One region of the Streptomyces sp. NPDC014861 genome, then DNA from elsewhere that is predicted to be linked to it. Evidence: riboswitches for the same ligand, from Rfam matches in the RefSeq annotation. Region 1 holds a riboswitch; the other holds the start of a gene.
The links. A riboswitch is a leader RNA that binds a small molecule or an ion and turns the genes downstream of it on or off. The one in region 1 is predicted to bind glycine.
Positions count from the first base shown of each region.

Region 2: it holds a riboswitch for glycine, as region 1 does, so the genes downstream of both, gcvP (aminomethyl-transferring glycine dehydrogenase) here and gcvT (glycine cleavage system aminomethyltransferase GcvT) in region 1, are expected to answer to the same signal.

Region 1 covers NZ_JBIBWV010000007.1:246,179-253,477, reverse strand. The annotation lists gene ACF1BN_RS17500 (L-serine ammonia-lyase) at 1-959, opposite strand, end outside; gene glyA (serine hydroxymethyltransferase) at 1,123-2,394, opposite strand; gene gcvH (glycine cleavage system protein GcvH) at 2,418-2,795, opposite strand; gene gcvT (glycine cleavage system aminomethyltransferase GcvT) at 2,906-4,021, opposite strand; glycine riboswitch at 4,174-4,274, opposite strand; gene ACF1BN_RS17480 (AAA family ATPase) at 4,449-5,111, shown strand; gene ACF1BN_RS17475 (enhanced serine sensitivity protein SseB) at 5,223-5,963, shown strand; gene ACF1BN_RS17470 (enhanced serine sensitivity protein SseB C-terminal domain-containing protein) at 6,055-6,843, shown strand; gene ACF1BN_RS17465 (ABC transporter substrate-binding protein) at 7,069-7,299, shown strand, end outside.
Region 2 covers NZ_JBIBWV010000013.1:9,114-16,412, forward strand. The annotation lists gene ACF1BN_RS23885 (DNA polymerase IV) at 1-1,426, shown strand, start outside; gene ACF1BN_RS23890 (PRC-barrel domain-containing protein) at 1,838-2,209, opposite strand; glycine riboswitch at 2,323-2,422, shown strand; gene gcvP (aminomethyl-transferring glycine dehydrogenase) at 2,602-5,487, shown strand; gene ACF1BN_RS23900 (DUF5999 family protein) at 5,557-5,763, opposite strand; gene ACF1BN_RS23905 (hypothetical protein) at 6,094-6,684, opposite strand; gene ACF1BN_RS23910 (glutamate-cysteine ligase family protein) at 7,195-7,299, shown strand, end outside.

The sequences.
Region 1 (7,299 bases):
GCCAGCAGGAAGCGCACGATCCCGTCCTCGTCCGCGCCCGGCACGAAGTTCATGTAGTAGTGCAGGACGGCGGGGATGATGCCGGCCGCGCCGTTCGTCGGGGCGGTGACCACCCGGCCGCCCGCCGCGTTCTCCTCGTTCACCGCCATCGCGTAGAGGGTGATCCACTCCATCGCGTGCATGGCCGGGTCGCCCTCGGAGCGCAGCTTGCGGGCCAGGGTCGAGGCGCGGCGGCGGACCTTCAGACCGCCCGGCAGGATGCCCTCGCGGGCCATGCCGCGCGACACGCAGGCCTGCATGACCCGCCAGATCTCCAGCAGGCCGGCGCGGATCTCGTCCTCGGTGCGCCAGGCCTTCTCGTTCTCCAGCATCAGCGAGGAGATCGACAGACCGGTCTCCCGGGCGAGGCGGAGCAGCTCGTCACCGGTGCGGAAGGGGTACTTCAGGACGGTGTCGTCCGGGATGATCGGGTTCTCGCCCGCCACCGCGTCCTCGTCGACCACGAAGCCGCCGCCGACGGAGTAGTACGTCTTCTCCAGGACGAGCGCGCCCTCGGCGTCGTAGGCGAAGACCGTCATGCCGTTGGCGTGGTAGGGGAGCGCCTTGCGCCGGTGCAGGACCAGGTCGGCGTCGAAGTCGAAGGGGATGTCGTGGGCGCCGAGGAGGTTGATCCGGCCGCTCGCCTTGATCCGCTCGAACTCGTCGTCGGCGTTCTCCACGTCGACCGTGCGGGGCGAGTTCCCCTCCAGGCCGAGCAGGACCGCCTTCGGGGTGCCGTGGCCGTGCCCGGTGGCGCCGAGCGAGCCGTACAGCTCCGCCCGGACCTTCGCGGTCCCCGCGAGCAGGCCCTCGTTCTTCAGCCGGCGGGCGAACATCCGGGCCGCGCGCATGGGGCCCACCGTGTGGGAGCTCGACGGACCGATGCCGATCGAGAACAGGTCGAAGACCGAGATGGCCACGGGAGGACTCCTTGTGGGGGGCTAGACGCCGTTGTCTGCCGGGGTGGAGCAGAAGAGCGTGAAGACGTGACGACATGGGGCGGGGCACCGCGCCTCACTGTCCAGTGTGCGCGGTGCCCCGGAACTTTCGAACGAACGAACCCAGGAACGAAAGCGTACGAAATTACTTCAGGCCGGGGTACAGCGGGTGCTTGTCGGCCAGAGCGGTCACACGGGCCTTCAGGGACTCGGCCTTGTCCGCGTCGAAGCCCGGCTTCAGCGTCTCGGCGATGATGTCGGCGACCTCGGTGAAGTCCTCGGCGGTGAAGCCGCGGGTGGCGAGGGCCGGCGTGCCGATGCGCAGACCGGAGGTGACCATCGGCGGGCGCGGGTCGTTCGGAACGGCGTTCCGGTTGACCGTGATGCCGACCTCGTGCAGCCGGTCCTCGGCCTGCTGGCCGTCGAGCTCGGAGTCGCGCAGGTCCACCAGGACCAGGTGCACGTCCGTGCCGCCGGAGGCGACCGCGACACCGTGCTCGGTGACGTCGTCCCGGACCAGGCGCTCGGCCAGGATGCGGGCGCCGTCCACGGTGCGCTGCTGGCGCTCCTTGAACTCCTCCGAGGCCGCGACCTTGAAGGAGACGGCCTTGGCCGCGATCACGTGCTCCAGCGGACCGCCCTGGAAGCCGGGGAAGACCGCGGAGTTCAGCTTCTTCGCGAACTCCTTGCCCCGGGCGAGGATGATGCCGCCGCGCGGGCCGCCGAGCGTCTTGTGCGTGGTGGAGGTCACCACGTCCGCGTACGGGACCGGGTTCGGGTGCAGACCGGCCGCGACCAGGCCGGCGAAGTGGGCCATGTCGACCCACAGGTACGCCTCGACCTCGTCGGCGATCCGGCGGAACTCCGCGAAGTCCAGCTGACGCGGGTACGCCGACCAGCCCGCGATGATCACCTTCGGGCGGTGCTCCTTGGCCAGGCGCTCGACCTCGGCCATGTCGACCAGGCCGGCCTCGTCCACGTGGTACGCGACCACCTCGAACTGCTTGCCCGAGAAGTTCAGGCGCATGCCGTGGGTCAGGTGGCCGCCGTGGGCCAGGTCCAGACCGAGGATCGTGTCGCCCGGCTGGGCGATCGCGAAGAGGGCGGCCTGGTTGGCGGAGGCGCCGGAGTGCGGCTGCACGTTGGCGTACTCGGCGCCGAACAGCTCCTTCACCCGGTCGATCGCGATCTGCTCGGCCACGTCGACGTGCTCGCAGCCACCGTAGTAGCGGCGGCCCGGGTAACCCTCGGCGTACTTGTTGGTGAGGACGGAGCCCTGGGCCTCCATGACCGCGACCGGAGCGAAGTTCTCCGAGGCGATCATCTCGAGGGTGGACTGCTGACGGCCGAGCTCGGCGTCGACGGCGGCGGCGACGTCGGGGTCCAGCTCGTGGAGGGGAGTGTTCAGAAGCGACATGAAGCGATCCCTAGGGGTCTCGGTCAGCCTGCGGTGAAAGCGGTGTACTCGTCGGCGGTGAGCAGCGCGTCCGGCTCACCCGAGATGCGTACCTTGAACAGCCAGCCGCCCTCGAAGGGGGCGGAGTTCACCAGCGAGGGGTCGTCGACGACGTCCTGGTTGGCCTCGACGATCTCGCCCGTCACCGGGGCGTAGAGGTCGCTGACGGACTTCGTCGACTCCAGCTCGCCACAGGACTCGCCCGCGGTCACGGTCGCGCCGACCTCGGGGAGCTGCACGTAGACGACGTCACCGAGCGCGTTGGCCGCGTGCTCCGTGATGCCGACCGTGGCGACGCCGTCCTCGACGGCCGACAGCCACTCGTGCTCCTTGCTGTAGCGAAGCTGCTGGGGGTTGCTCATGGCCTGATTCTCCTGGATCGGGGGAGTGCGGATGTACGGGGGTCTTGCGGGGTGAGACGTGTCCTGAGACGAATGCGTCACGTCCGGGGCGGCCCCGGACGGGCGCCCGCCTACTTCTGGCGCTTGTAGAACGGCAGCGCCACGACCTTGTACGGCTCGTGGGTGCCGCGGATGTCCACCCCTACACCCTCGGTGCCGGGGGCGGCGTGCGCGGCGTCGACGTACGCCATCGCGATCGGCTCGCCGAGCGTCGGGGAGGGGGCGCCGGAGGTGATCTCGCCGACCACCTCGTCGCCGGCGACGACGGCCATGCCGGCGCGCGGGACGCGGCGGCCCTCGGCGATCAGGCCGACCAGCTTGCGCGGCGGGGCGGTCTCGGCGCGCTCGGCGGCGGCCTCCAGCGCCTTGCGGCCGACGAAGTCGCCCGGCTTCTCGAACTTCACGACGCGGCCGAGACCGGCGTCGAAGGGGGTCAGGGAGGTGGTCAGCTCGTGCCCGTAGAGCGGCATGCCCGCCTCCAGGCGCAGCGTGTCGCGGCAGGAGAGGCCGCACGGGATCAGGCCGACGCCCGCGCCCGCCTCGGTCAGCGCCGTCCACACGCCCTCGGCGTGCTCGGGCTTCAGGAAGAGTTCGAAGCCGTCCTCGCCGGTGTAGCCGGTCCTGGCGATCAGCGCCGGGACGCCGGCGACCGTGCCGGGCAGGCCCGCGTAGTACTTCAGGCCGTCCAGGTCGGCGTCGGTGAGCTGCTTCAGGATGCCGGGGGACTCCGGGCCCTGCACGGCGAGCAGGGCGTACGCGTCGCGGTCGTCGCGGACCTCGGCGTCGAAGCCGCCGGAGCGGGCCACCAGGGCGTCCAGGACGATCTGCGCGTTGGAGGCGTTGGCGACGACCATGTACTCGGTCTCGCCCAGGCGGTAGACGATCAGGTCGTCGAGGATGCCGCCGTCCTCCTGGCAGATCATCGTGTAGCGGGCGCGGCCGTTGCCCACCGTGGAGATGTTGCCGACCAGGGCGAAGTCGAGCAGGTCGACCGCCTGCGGGCCGGTGACGGTGATCTCGCCCATGTGGGAGAGGTCGAAGAGGCCGGCCCTGGTGCGGACGGCGTTGTGCTCGTCGCGCTCGCTGCCGTACCGGAGCGGCATGTCCCAGCCGGCGAAGTCGGTCATGGTCGCGCCCAGCGAACGATGCAGGGCATCGAGGGCGGTCAGACGGGGGGTGGTGCTCATGATGGACGTGGCTCCCGGGTCCCGAAGGCGGAAAACATGACAGGCAAGGACGTTCCTCCCCATCTGTCATGGAACCTGAGAGGTTCACCGGGGGCATCCCCGGCTTGCACCTTGGGTGGGGACACGACAGGTGTCCCGCTTTTCAGATCTGCCTCATCCACGCGGTACGGGGCCTGAGAGATTCAAGGGAGGGTCTTGCTCCTTCGGCGCCCGGACGGCCGAGGCCGGTCCGGAACTCTCCCGCGCGGATTCGAGCGGCCGGTATGCGGTTGTAGGGCGCGGCACGCGCCTGGCGCGCACATCATCGCACGCGGTGTCGGCGCCGCAAATCGCTTGTCTCGGATTACCGTTTCTTTACACTTCGTGGGCAAGGGTCTCCGTGAGGTCTCCCGGTACGTCCTCCGGGGACCCGACAGGGGGAGCAGCGATGAGGATCCAGCACACCGGCGTCTTCGCGACCGACGCCGCCATACCCGCTCCGCGGGCCCGCGCCAGGACCCGCGCGCGCGGGCGCGTCGTGCGGGACCTGCGCGAGCGCGGCGGCCGCGGGCCGCGCGCCCTCACCTTCGCCGCCGGCGACGTCGTGGTCGTCTCCGGACTGCCCGGCAGCGGCAAGTCCACGCTGCTGCGGCGGGCCGCCGAGGGCCGCGGGATCGACTCGCAGGACGCCCGGGAGCGCTGGGAGGCCCGGATGCCCCGCCTGCTGCCGTACGCGCTCTACCGCCCGCTGGTCCGGGTCGCGCACTACGCCGGGCTGTACCGGGCGCTGCGCTCCGGCGCCGGCGTCGTCGTCCACGACTGCGGCACCCAGTCCTGGGTCCGCGGCTGGCTCGCCCGCTCCGCCGCCCGCCGCGGCCGCGCCCTCCACCTGGTCCTCCTCGACGTCGACCCGGCCACCGCCGTGGACGGCCAGCGCGAGCGGGGCCGGGGGGTGTCCGCGTACGCCTTCGCCCGGCACCGCAGGGCCGTCGGCCGGCTCGTCGCCGCCGTCGAGTCCGGCCGGCTGCCCCGCGGCTGCGCCTCCGCCACCCTCCTCGACCGGGACGCCGCCGGCGCGCTGCGCCGCCTCGGCTTCCGCGAGGCCGGCTGAGACCCGCGCCCGCCGCGGGTGCGGGTTTCTGGTCACGGCCGGGGCGGGGCGGCGTTAGGGTGCTGCGGGACGGCCGGGACCAGGGCCGTGCGAGGAGGGGACGGAACCACCGTGGACGTGACGTGGCCGGGCAACGAGCTGGAGGAGGCGCTGGCCGCCGCGCTCGGGGAGCCCGCGGCCGGAGGCCGGCTCATCGAGGTGCTCGGCCGGAGCCCCGTCTGGGTCCCGCTGCCCAACGGCGGCGGTCCCGACAGCCCCGACCTGGACCTCGCCACGATGGAGATCGGCGGCGCCGCCTACGTCCCCGTCTACAGCTCGCGGGAGCAGTTCCTCGCCTGCGTCGGTGACCACATGTCCTTCACCGTCGCCCCCGCCCGCGACTTCGCCCGCGGCCTGCCCCCGCAGCTCGGCATCGCCGTGAACCCCGGCGGCGTCGTCGGCGTCCCGCTGCCCCCGCCCGCCGTCGCCGAACTCTGCCGGGTCGGCCGCACCGCGCTCGACGGACCCGCGTCCGGCGGCCGGGTCCGGCTCTTCGAGCCCGACTGGCAGGACGACCCGGTCGACTTCCTCGCCGCGGCCTCCGCCGAGTTCGAGGCCACCGGTGTCGTCGCCAGCGCCCGCCGCACCCTCGCCAGCGTCGAGGGCACCGAGCCGGCGCTCTTCATCGGCGTCCAGCTCACCGGCTGGGACGGCGTCGACCGCAACGCCCCGCTGGACGCCCTCGGCCGCGCCCTCGGCCGTGTCGAGGTGGCCTGGCCGGTCAACCTCATCCTGCTGGACATGGCCGCCGACCCCGTCGGCGACTGGATGCTGGAACAGGTGCGCCCCTTCTACCTGCGCACCGCCGGATGACCCCCGGCCCTGTCTAAGCTGGACCGACCGAACGACCGAGACGACCGAACGGCCGAACCGAGCCGTACCAGACAGAGGGGCGGAACCCAGGGTGAGCGCGTCAGGCGCGACCGGACAGGTCGAGCACATGCTGCGCCAGGTGGCGCCCGGACGCTACGACGCGTACGAGGGACTGCTGCACGCCCTGGCCGACGGCGAGTTGTACATGCTGCTCTGGCAGGGCTCGGCGGGCTCGCCGGAGGCCCAGTACGGCAACATGGAGGTCGACGGGTACGGCTACGCCCCCTGCGTCACCTCGCCCGGCGAACTCTCCGCGTCCGGCTGGAACCGCTCCCACGAGTGCGTCACGGGCCGCGAGATCGCCCGCGCCCTCTACCCGGAGCGCTGGGGCGTCTGGCTGAATCCGCACGCCCCCGGCGGCGGCGTCGGCATCCCCTGGGTCGACCTGCGCCGGATCGCCACCGGCCTCGACCGGATGCCCGCGGGACCGCTGCGGGTCTCCGAACCCGCGCTGGAGATCCCGCAGTTCTACGCCCAGCTCACCCAGAACGCGCACCGGACGCCCGCCGTCCGCTCGCTCCGCCGCGGCTGGGTCCAGCCCGCCCTCGGCACCCCGTACCTGGTCATCGGCCTCGACCTGTACGACGGTTCGTCGGCGGCGGTGGACGAGGTGCGGGCGATGATGCGCCAGTCGATCGGCGCCGTGCCCGAGGGCCTGCCCGTCTCGACGGTCGCGCTCTCCGACGCGTACGACCCGGTGGCGCTCTGGCTGAAGGCCCACGCCCGGCCCTTCTACGACCGCGAGGCCCACGGCTCACCGTCCCAGCATGCGGGATCCCACCGTCCGGGATACGGATACCCGCCCGCGCGGCACCGCTGACGCCCGCCCCGCCCGCACGCCCCGCTCTGGCCGAAATTGCTTGCCAGGGCGGGGTTTTGCGTCTACTTGGGACCGCTCCAGCCGTCGATGTCCGGCATCGGACCGTTTTGGTGAGTGTCCGGGTCTCAGGTTGGTATCACCGCTATGCGGACTGTTCTCTGCCGCGTCACTCGCCAGTAGCGTTCGGCCGGTCAAGACCACACATGGCGACCCAGGGGTGGACCCATGCGCATACTCAATTCCCGGTCGACCCGGGCTCTGACGGCGGCCATCGCGGTCGGCCTCATCGCCACGGGCTGTGCGAGCGAGCGGAAGGAGGGGGACAAGGGCGGGGCCAAGGACACCTTCGTGTTCGGCGCCCCGGGAGACCCGGCCTCCCTCGACCCGGCCCTCGCGAGCGACGGCGAGACCTTCCGGGTCACCCGGCAGGCCTTCGAGGCGCTCCTGGAGCACGAG
Region 2 (7,299 bases), on a different contig from region 1:
GGCGTCGAAGCCGAGCCTGCGCGGCAAGCCGGTCGTGGTCGGCGGGCTCGGGCCGCGCGGGGTGGTCGCCACGGCGTCGTACGAGGCGCGGCGCTTCGGGGTGCACTCGGCCATGCCGATGGGACAGGCGCGGCGGCTCGTGCCCAACGCCGCGTATCTCGTGCCGCGCTTCGCCTTCTACCGGGCGATCAGCGGGCAGGTCATGGAGCTTCTGGGGCGGCTGTCGCCGCTGGTGGAGCCGCTCAGCCTCGACGAGGCGTTCGTGGACCTGGAGGCCGGCGGGCTGGCGGAGGACAGCGCGGGCGCGCGGGCCGTGGGGGAGCGGCTGCGGGCCGAGATCCTGGCGACGACGGGACTGACCGGGTCGGTGGGGCTCGCCGGGTCGAAGATGCTCGCGAAGATCGCCTCGGAGGAGGCGAAGCCTGACGGGCTGGTCCTGTACGAGCCGGGCACCGAGCGGGTGCTGCTCGCGCCCCGGTCGGTGCGGATCATCCCCGGGGTGGGGCCGGCCACCGGCGACCATCTGCGGCGGGCCGGGATCACGACGGTCGCCGACCTGGTGGAGGCGGGGGAGGACGAACTCGTGCGGATCCTGGGGCGGTCCCACGGGGCCTCGCTGTACCGGATGGCGCTCGGGCACGACGACCGGCCCGTGGTGGCCGAGCGGGACGCCAAATCGGTCTCGGTCGAGGACACCTTCGACATCGACCTGCACGACCGGCTGCGGATCCGGCTGGAGGTGGAGCGGCTGGCCGAGCGGTGCGTGGCGCGACTGCGGGGGTCGGGACACTCGGGGCGGACGATCGTCCTGAAGGTGCGCCGCTTCGACTTCTCGACGCTGACCCGGTCCGAGACCCTGCGGGGGCCGACGGACGATCCCCTGGTGGTGCGGGAGGCGGCGGAGCGGCTGCTCGAACTGGTCGACACCACGGGTGGGGTGCGGCTGCTGGGGGTCGGGGTGAGCGGGCTCGCCGACTACACGCAGGAGGACCTGTTCGCCCAGGCGGAGGCGGAGGCCGAAGCGGGAGCGGGAGCGGCGGCGGAGGCCGTGGCCGAGGCCGGCGCCGGGGCAGAGGCGGAGATCGGGAGCGCGGTGGTCGGGGGAGCCGCCGGGCCGGCGGGGGCCGGGGAGGAGGGAGCGGTGGAGGCCGTGTCCGTGCCGGGGACGGCGGCGGAGGCCGTCGAACGCCGGTGGGCGCCGGGGAACGACGTACGGCACGCGGTGCTGGGTGCCGGCTGGGTGCAGGGCAGCGGGCTCGGGCGGGTCACCGTCCGTTTCGAGGAGCCCGGCAGCACCGTGCCGGGGCGGGTGCGGACCTTCGCGGTGGACGACCCGGAGCTGGAACCGTCCGATCCGCTGCCGCTGGTGCCCGGCGGGGCGACGGGGGCGGAGGGCGCCGCCAGGGTCGCGCCGTTGGGCGGGTGACCGGTCACCGGGTGACCGGGTGACCTGGTGAGGCGGACGCTGGGGAGGCGTCCGGCGGGTTCGCTCGGGTACGGGCGGTACCGGCCCGGGCCGGTGTGAGGGGCCCGATGAGGGTGTGCGGCCGGGCGGGGGTCCTGCGCGGTGCTCGGGAGGTTGTGGGGGCCGTTCGGTCCTCGGCGGGGGCGTGGGGACCGGGGCAGCCGGCCCGAGTTCGGCCGGGTGGGCGGGCAGCCGTCCGGTCCGAGCGGTCCGCGTGCGGGCCGAGCCGACCTCGGCCCGATTCGGCTGGACCTCGGCTCGTGTCCCGCTCGACCTCGGCTCGACATCGGCCCGAGCCCCGAGCCCCGAGCCGGGCGGACCGGCTGGGGGCGGCCCGAGGGCTTGTCCGGTGGTGGCGGGGGAGGGGCGCGGCTAGGCGGCGTCGTCCTGGCCGGCGAGGCGGCCGAAGTCGGGGATCGCCTCCGGTGCGGGCGGGAGCGCCAGCTCGTAGTGGCGGTAGAGCTGGAGCTCCTGCTCGGGGGAGAGGTGGCGGCCCACGCCGAAGTCCGGCGCGTCCTTGATCAGGGAACGCTCGAACGGGATGTGCAGGCCGTCGTCGGCCAGCTCGCTGGGCTCCAGCGGGACGAAGGCGTCCCGGCTGAACAGCCCGGTGCGGACGGCGGCCCACTCGGGTACGCCGGTCGCGTCGTCCAGGTACACCTCGTCCACGGTTCCGATCTTGTGCCCGTTCCGGTCGTACGCCTTGCGGCCGATCAGGCTGCGCGGATCGATGTCGGTCTGCACGGTCCCTCCAACTGGTCGCAACTGCTCCACACCCCTACGAAAGTGCACATCCGAGATGTCGGCCACTTGAGCGATGGGGGCGACAAGCGCGCTGGTAGGCTGGCTGTGGCTGTCGACACCGTGCGGGAGAGTCCTCCGGAGAAGGTTTCCGGGGGCGCCGAAGGAGCAAATCCTCCCCGGAATCTCTCAGGCACCCGGTACCGCGCGGGCGAGGTCACTCTGGAAAGCAGGGCGGGAGTCCGACGGCATCCGCTCTCACCGACGGTGAAAGCCGGCGTGCCCACGGGCGTGCCGGTGAAGCTCTCAGGTTGAGATGACAGAGGGGGAGGCCGTCCGGGCACCCGCGCCGTGGTGCCCCTCGCAGGTCGTGACGACCAGGAGGCCCCCGCATCATGACCGCCAACCGCACCCCGCTCTCCGAGCTCGAGCAGGGCATCCCCTTCGAGCAGCGGCACATCGGACCCGACGCCGAGGCGCGGGCCAAGATGCTCGCCCAGGTCGGCTACGGCTCCCTCGACGAGCTGACCGCCGCCGCGGTGCCGGACGTCATCAAGAACGCCGAGGCGCTGGACCTCCCCGGCGCCCGCACCGAGGCCGAGGTCCTGGCCGAGCTGCGCCGGCTCGCCGACCGCAACGAGGTCCTCGCCCCGATGATCGGCCTCGGCTACCACGGCACCTTCACCCCGCCGGTCGTCCTGCGCAACGTCATGGAGAACCCGGCCTGGTACACGGCGTACACGCCCTACCAGCCGGAGATCTCGCAGGGCCGCCTGGAGGCGCTGCTCAACTTCCAGACGATGGTCGCCGACCTGACCGGTCTGCCCACCTCCGGCGCCTCCCTGCTCGACGAGGGCACCGCGGCCGCCGAGGCCATGTCGCTCTCCCGCCGCGTCGGCAAGGTCAAGAACGGCGTCTTCCTGGTCGACGCCGACGCCCTGCCGCAGACCATCGCCGTCATCGAGACCCGCGCCGAGCCGACCGGCGTCGAGGTCGTCGTCGCCGACCTGGGCGAGGGCATCCCGGCGGAGGTCGCCGAGCGCGGTGTCTTCGGCGTCCTGATCCAGTACCCCGGTGCCTCCGGCGCCGTCCGTGACATCAAGCCGCTGATCGACGCCGCCCACGAACTCGGCGCGATCGTGACCGTCGCCGCCGACCTGCTCGCCCTCACCCTGCTCGTGTCGCCCGGCTCGCTCGGCGCCGACATCGCCGTCGGCACCACCCAGCGCTTCGGCGTGCCGATGGGCTTCGGCGGTCCGCACGCCGGCTACATGGCCGTCCAGGACAAGCACGCCCGCTCCCTCCCCGGCCGCCTCGTCGGAGTCTCCGTCGACGCCGACGGGAACAAGGCGTACCGCCTCGCGCTCCAGACCCGCGAGCAGCACATCCGCCGCGAGAAGGCCACCAGCAACATCTGCACCGCCCAAGTGCTCCTCGCCGTCATGGCCGGCATGTACGCCGTGTACCACGGTCCCGACGGTCTCCGGCAGATCGCCCAGCGCACCCACCGGTACGCGGCGATCCTCGCCTCCGGCCTGACCGCCGGGGGCGTCGAGCTCACCCAGGGCGCGTTCTTCGACACGCTCACCGCCCGCGTGCCCGGCCGCGCCGACGCCGTCGTCGCCGCCGCCCGCGAGGCCGGCGTCAACCTGTACCGCGTGGACGCCGACCGCGTCTCGATGTCCTGCGACGAGACCACCGGCCGCGCCCAGCTCGCCGCCGTCTGGGGCGCCTTCGGCGTCGAGGCCGACGTGGAGGCCCTGGACGCCGCCACCGAGGACGGCCTCCCGGCCGGACTGCTGCGCTCCGACGCGTACCTGACCCACCCGGTCTTCCACGCGCACCGCTCCGAGACCTCGATGCTGCGCTACCTGCGCCGCCTCTCGGACCGCGACTACGCGCTCGACCGCGGCATGATCCCGCTCGGCTCCTGCACCATGAAGCTGAACGCGACCACCGAGATGGAGCCGGTGACCTGGCCCGAGTTCGGCCAGATCCACCCCTTCGCGCCGATCGACCAGGCCCAGGGCTACGTCACGCTCATCACCGAGCTGGAGGAGCGCCTGGCCGAGGTCACCGGCTACGACAAGGTCTCGATCCAGCCCAACGCCGGTTCGCAGGGCGAGCTGGCCGGCCTCCTCGCGGTCCGCGCCTACCACCGCGCCAACGGCGACGAGCAGCGCACCGTCTGTCTCATCCCGTCCTCCGCGCACGGCACCAACGCCGCCTCCGCGGTGATGGCCGGCATGAAGGTCGTCGTCGTGAAGACCGCCGAGGACGGCGAGGTCGACGTCGAGGACCTGCGCGCCAAGATCGCGCAGCACCGTGACGAGCTCTCGGTGCTGATGATCACCTACCCGTCGACGCACGGCGTCTTCGAGGAGCACGTCGCCGACATCTGCGCCGAGGTCCACGAGGCCGGCGGCCAGGTGTACGTCGACGGCGCCAACCTCAACGCCCTGGTCGGCCTCGCCAAGCCGGGCCACTTCGGCGGCGACGTCTCGCACCTCAACCTGCACAAGACCTTCTGCATCCCGCACGGCGGCGGCGGCCCCGGCGTCGGCCCGGTCGGCGTCCGCGCCCACCTCGCCCCGTACCTGCCGAACCACCCGCTCCAGCCCACCGCGGGCCCGGAGACCGGCGTCGGCCCGATCTCGGCCGCCCCGTGGGGCTCCGCCGGCATCCTGCCCATCTCCTGGACCTACGTCCGCCTGATGGGCGGCGAGGGCCTCACGCGCGCCACCCAGGTCGCCGTCCTCGCGGCGAACTACATCGCCAAGCGCCTGGAGCCGCACTACCCGGTCCTCTACACCGGCCCGGCCGGGCTCGTCGCCCACGAGTGCATCGTGGACCTGCGCCCGCTCACCAAGGCCACCGGCGTCTCCGTCGACGACATCGCCAAGCGCCTCATCGACTACGGCTTCCACGCGCCGACCATGTCCTTCCCGGTCGCCGGCACGCTGATGATCGAGCCGACCGAGTCCGAGGACCTGGCCGAGCTGGACCGCTTCTGCGACACGATGATCGCGATCCGCGCCGAGATCGAGAAGGTCGCCTCCGGCGAGTGGCCCGCCGAGGACAACCCGCTGGCCAACGCCCCGCACACCGCGGCGGCGCTCGGCGGCGAGTGGAACCACGCCTACGACCGTGACACGGCGGTCTTCCCCGCCGGTGTCTCGGCCGCCGACAAGTACTGGCCGCCGGTCCGTCGCATCGACGGCGCTTTCGGCGACCGGAACCTGGTCTGCTCCTGCCCGCCGCTGGACGAGTACGACCACTGACGGCAGTTATGACCGAGGGCCGGTCCGGAGTCTCCTCCGGGCCGGCCCTCGGCCGTGCCCGAGCGGCTGTCAGGCCGCCGTCGTCACCCGGCCCGTCGTCAGCGGCCGGTGCGGAGCGATGATCTGTCCGTCCGGCAGCAGTTCGCCGGTGTCCTCGAAGAGCAGGACACCGTTGCACAGCAGGCTCCAGCCCTGCTCCGGATGGCACGCCACAGGGTGGGCGGCCTCACGGTCGGCGGAATCGGCGGTGGGACAGGCAGGCTGGTGCTGGCACATGGGTGGGTTCTTTCGCTGCGTCGTGGTGGATGTCCTGCGGCTCTTCGCGCTCACGGCCGCCCCCGTCGGTCGGTTCGGTTCCGGTCCCCAGTGTTGCCCCACGGAGGGTCTTCCGCAGGTATTTCGGGTCAGCTCGTCCTCTCCTGGGAAGACGCATCACCCGCAGGGGCGGTTCAGGTCAACGCCCCAGCTCTTTCGGGTGGTTAGGGATGGCCCGAGCGGGCTAGTCCGTACGGGAGGGGTGTTCGGCGGCGATGTTCGGGCGTGGTTTCCGGACAGCAGTGCGCCCCGTGACCCGAGCGGGTCACGGGGCGGTGCGCGCGGTGCGGATCAGGCGGGTGCCGCGGAGCCGAGCAGCGGCGGCGGCGCGAGCCGGGTGCTGAGCACGGGCAGCAGATCGGCCACCGGGTAGGGGCGGTTGGCGGTGATCCCGGGCGGAGCCGGGGCGAGCGGCACGAGCACGTCGGCGTCCTCCGCCGCCGGTTCGGTGCCGTCCGGATCCGGCTCGGCGTGCAGCCACAGCGTCAGCATGTACAGCTCCGGCACCGAGAGCAGCCGCGGCTGGTACGTGCCCGGCAGCGCCTCGGCCTGGCCCAGGGCCCGCTCCGTGGCGGCGACGTACGGCCCCTCGAAGAAGTGCGAGAAGGACCAGCCGTCCGGGGTGAGCATGGTGTCCGCGGCGGCGATCGCCCGGTCCCCGCTCCGGATCAGGAAGCGCCAGCCGACGAGCCGGGTGCCGGGCGCCTGCCCCGGTGCCTCGGAGATCCTCAGCACGTGGACGGGCAGCGGGAGTTCGGGACTCAGCGGGCCCGGCGCGGCACGCAGTGCCGGGGTGCGGGCCTCGCGTACGGCCGTGGGCGAGCCGAGTGCCGCGAGGACGCTGCGGAGGGCGGGCGCGGGGGCCGGGGAGGGTCGGAGCATCGTGTGGGTCGCCTCTCGCTCAGGAGACACGGGGATACGGGAACGCACGGCCGGGGGACGGGTGCGACGGCGCTGTCGGCGGCGGGGGCGGAGCGGGGGGCCATGGGTCATGGCCGTCGCCGGCGCTCTGCCTCGTCCGCGGAGTTTATACGACACGTGTTCACAGAGTGTTTCCGCTAGACGCCGCCGATATTCCTGGCAAGGCGTCATCAGGTCGTTCGCGGCGGACCGCGGAGCCGAATCGGAGCGAAGACAGGATCTCCGTCCTCGCATTCCCCGGCAAGCCGGACGTCAGAATTCCGAAAGTCATGCCGCCGACACCGGAAGAGCAATATGACAGTGGTATATGTCGTCAGCCGCTCCGAAGGTGGAGGGCCGTGCGCGCGGCGGCAGGTTCGTACCAGACTATCCGCGGAGCGGCCGGAAACGCAGGCGTTGTCGATCAGTGGCGTGGGCATCATCGTCCGTACGCGCGGCCCGCCCGGGCCGCCACGCGGGAGGGACGCCTCGATGGGGGAGAAGGTCGCGACGGACGGGTTCGGCCCGGCCGACCGGCAGCGCTACCGGCGCAAGCTCCAGCAGTGTCTGGCGGGGCTCGCCCGGCTCCTCGCGGAG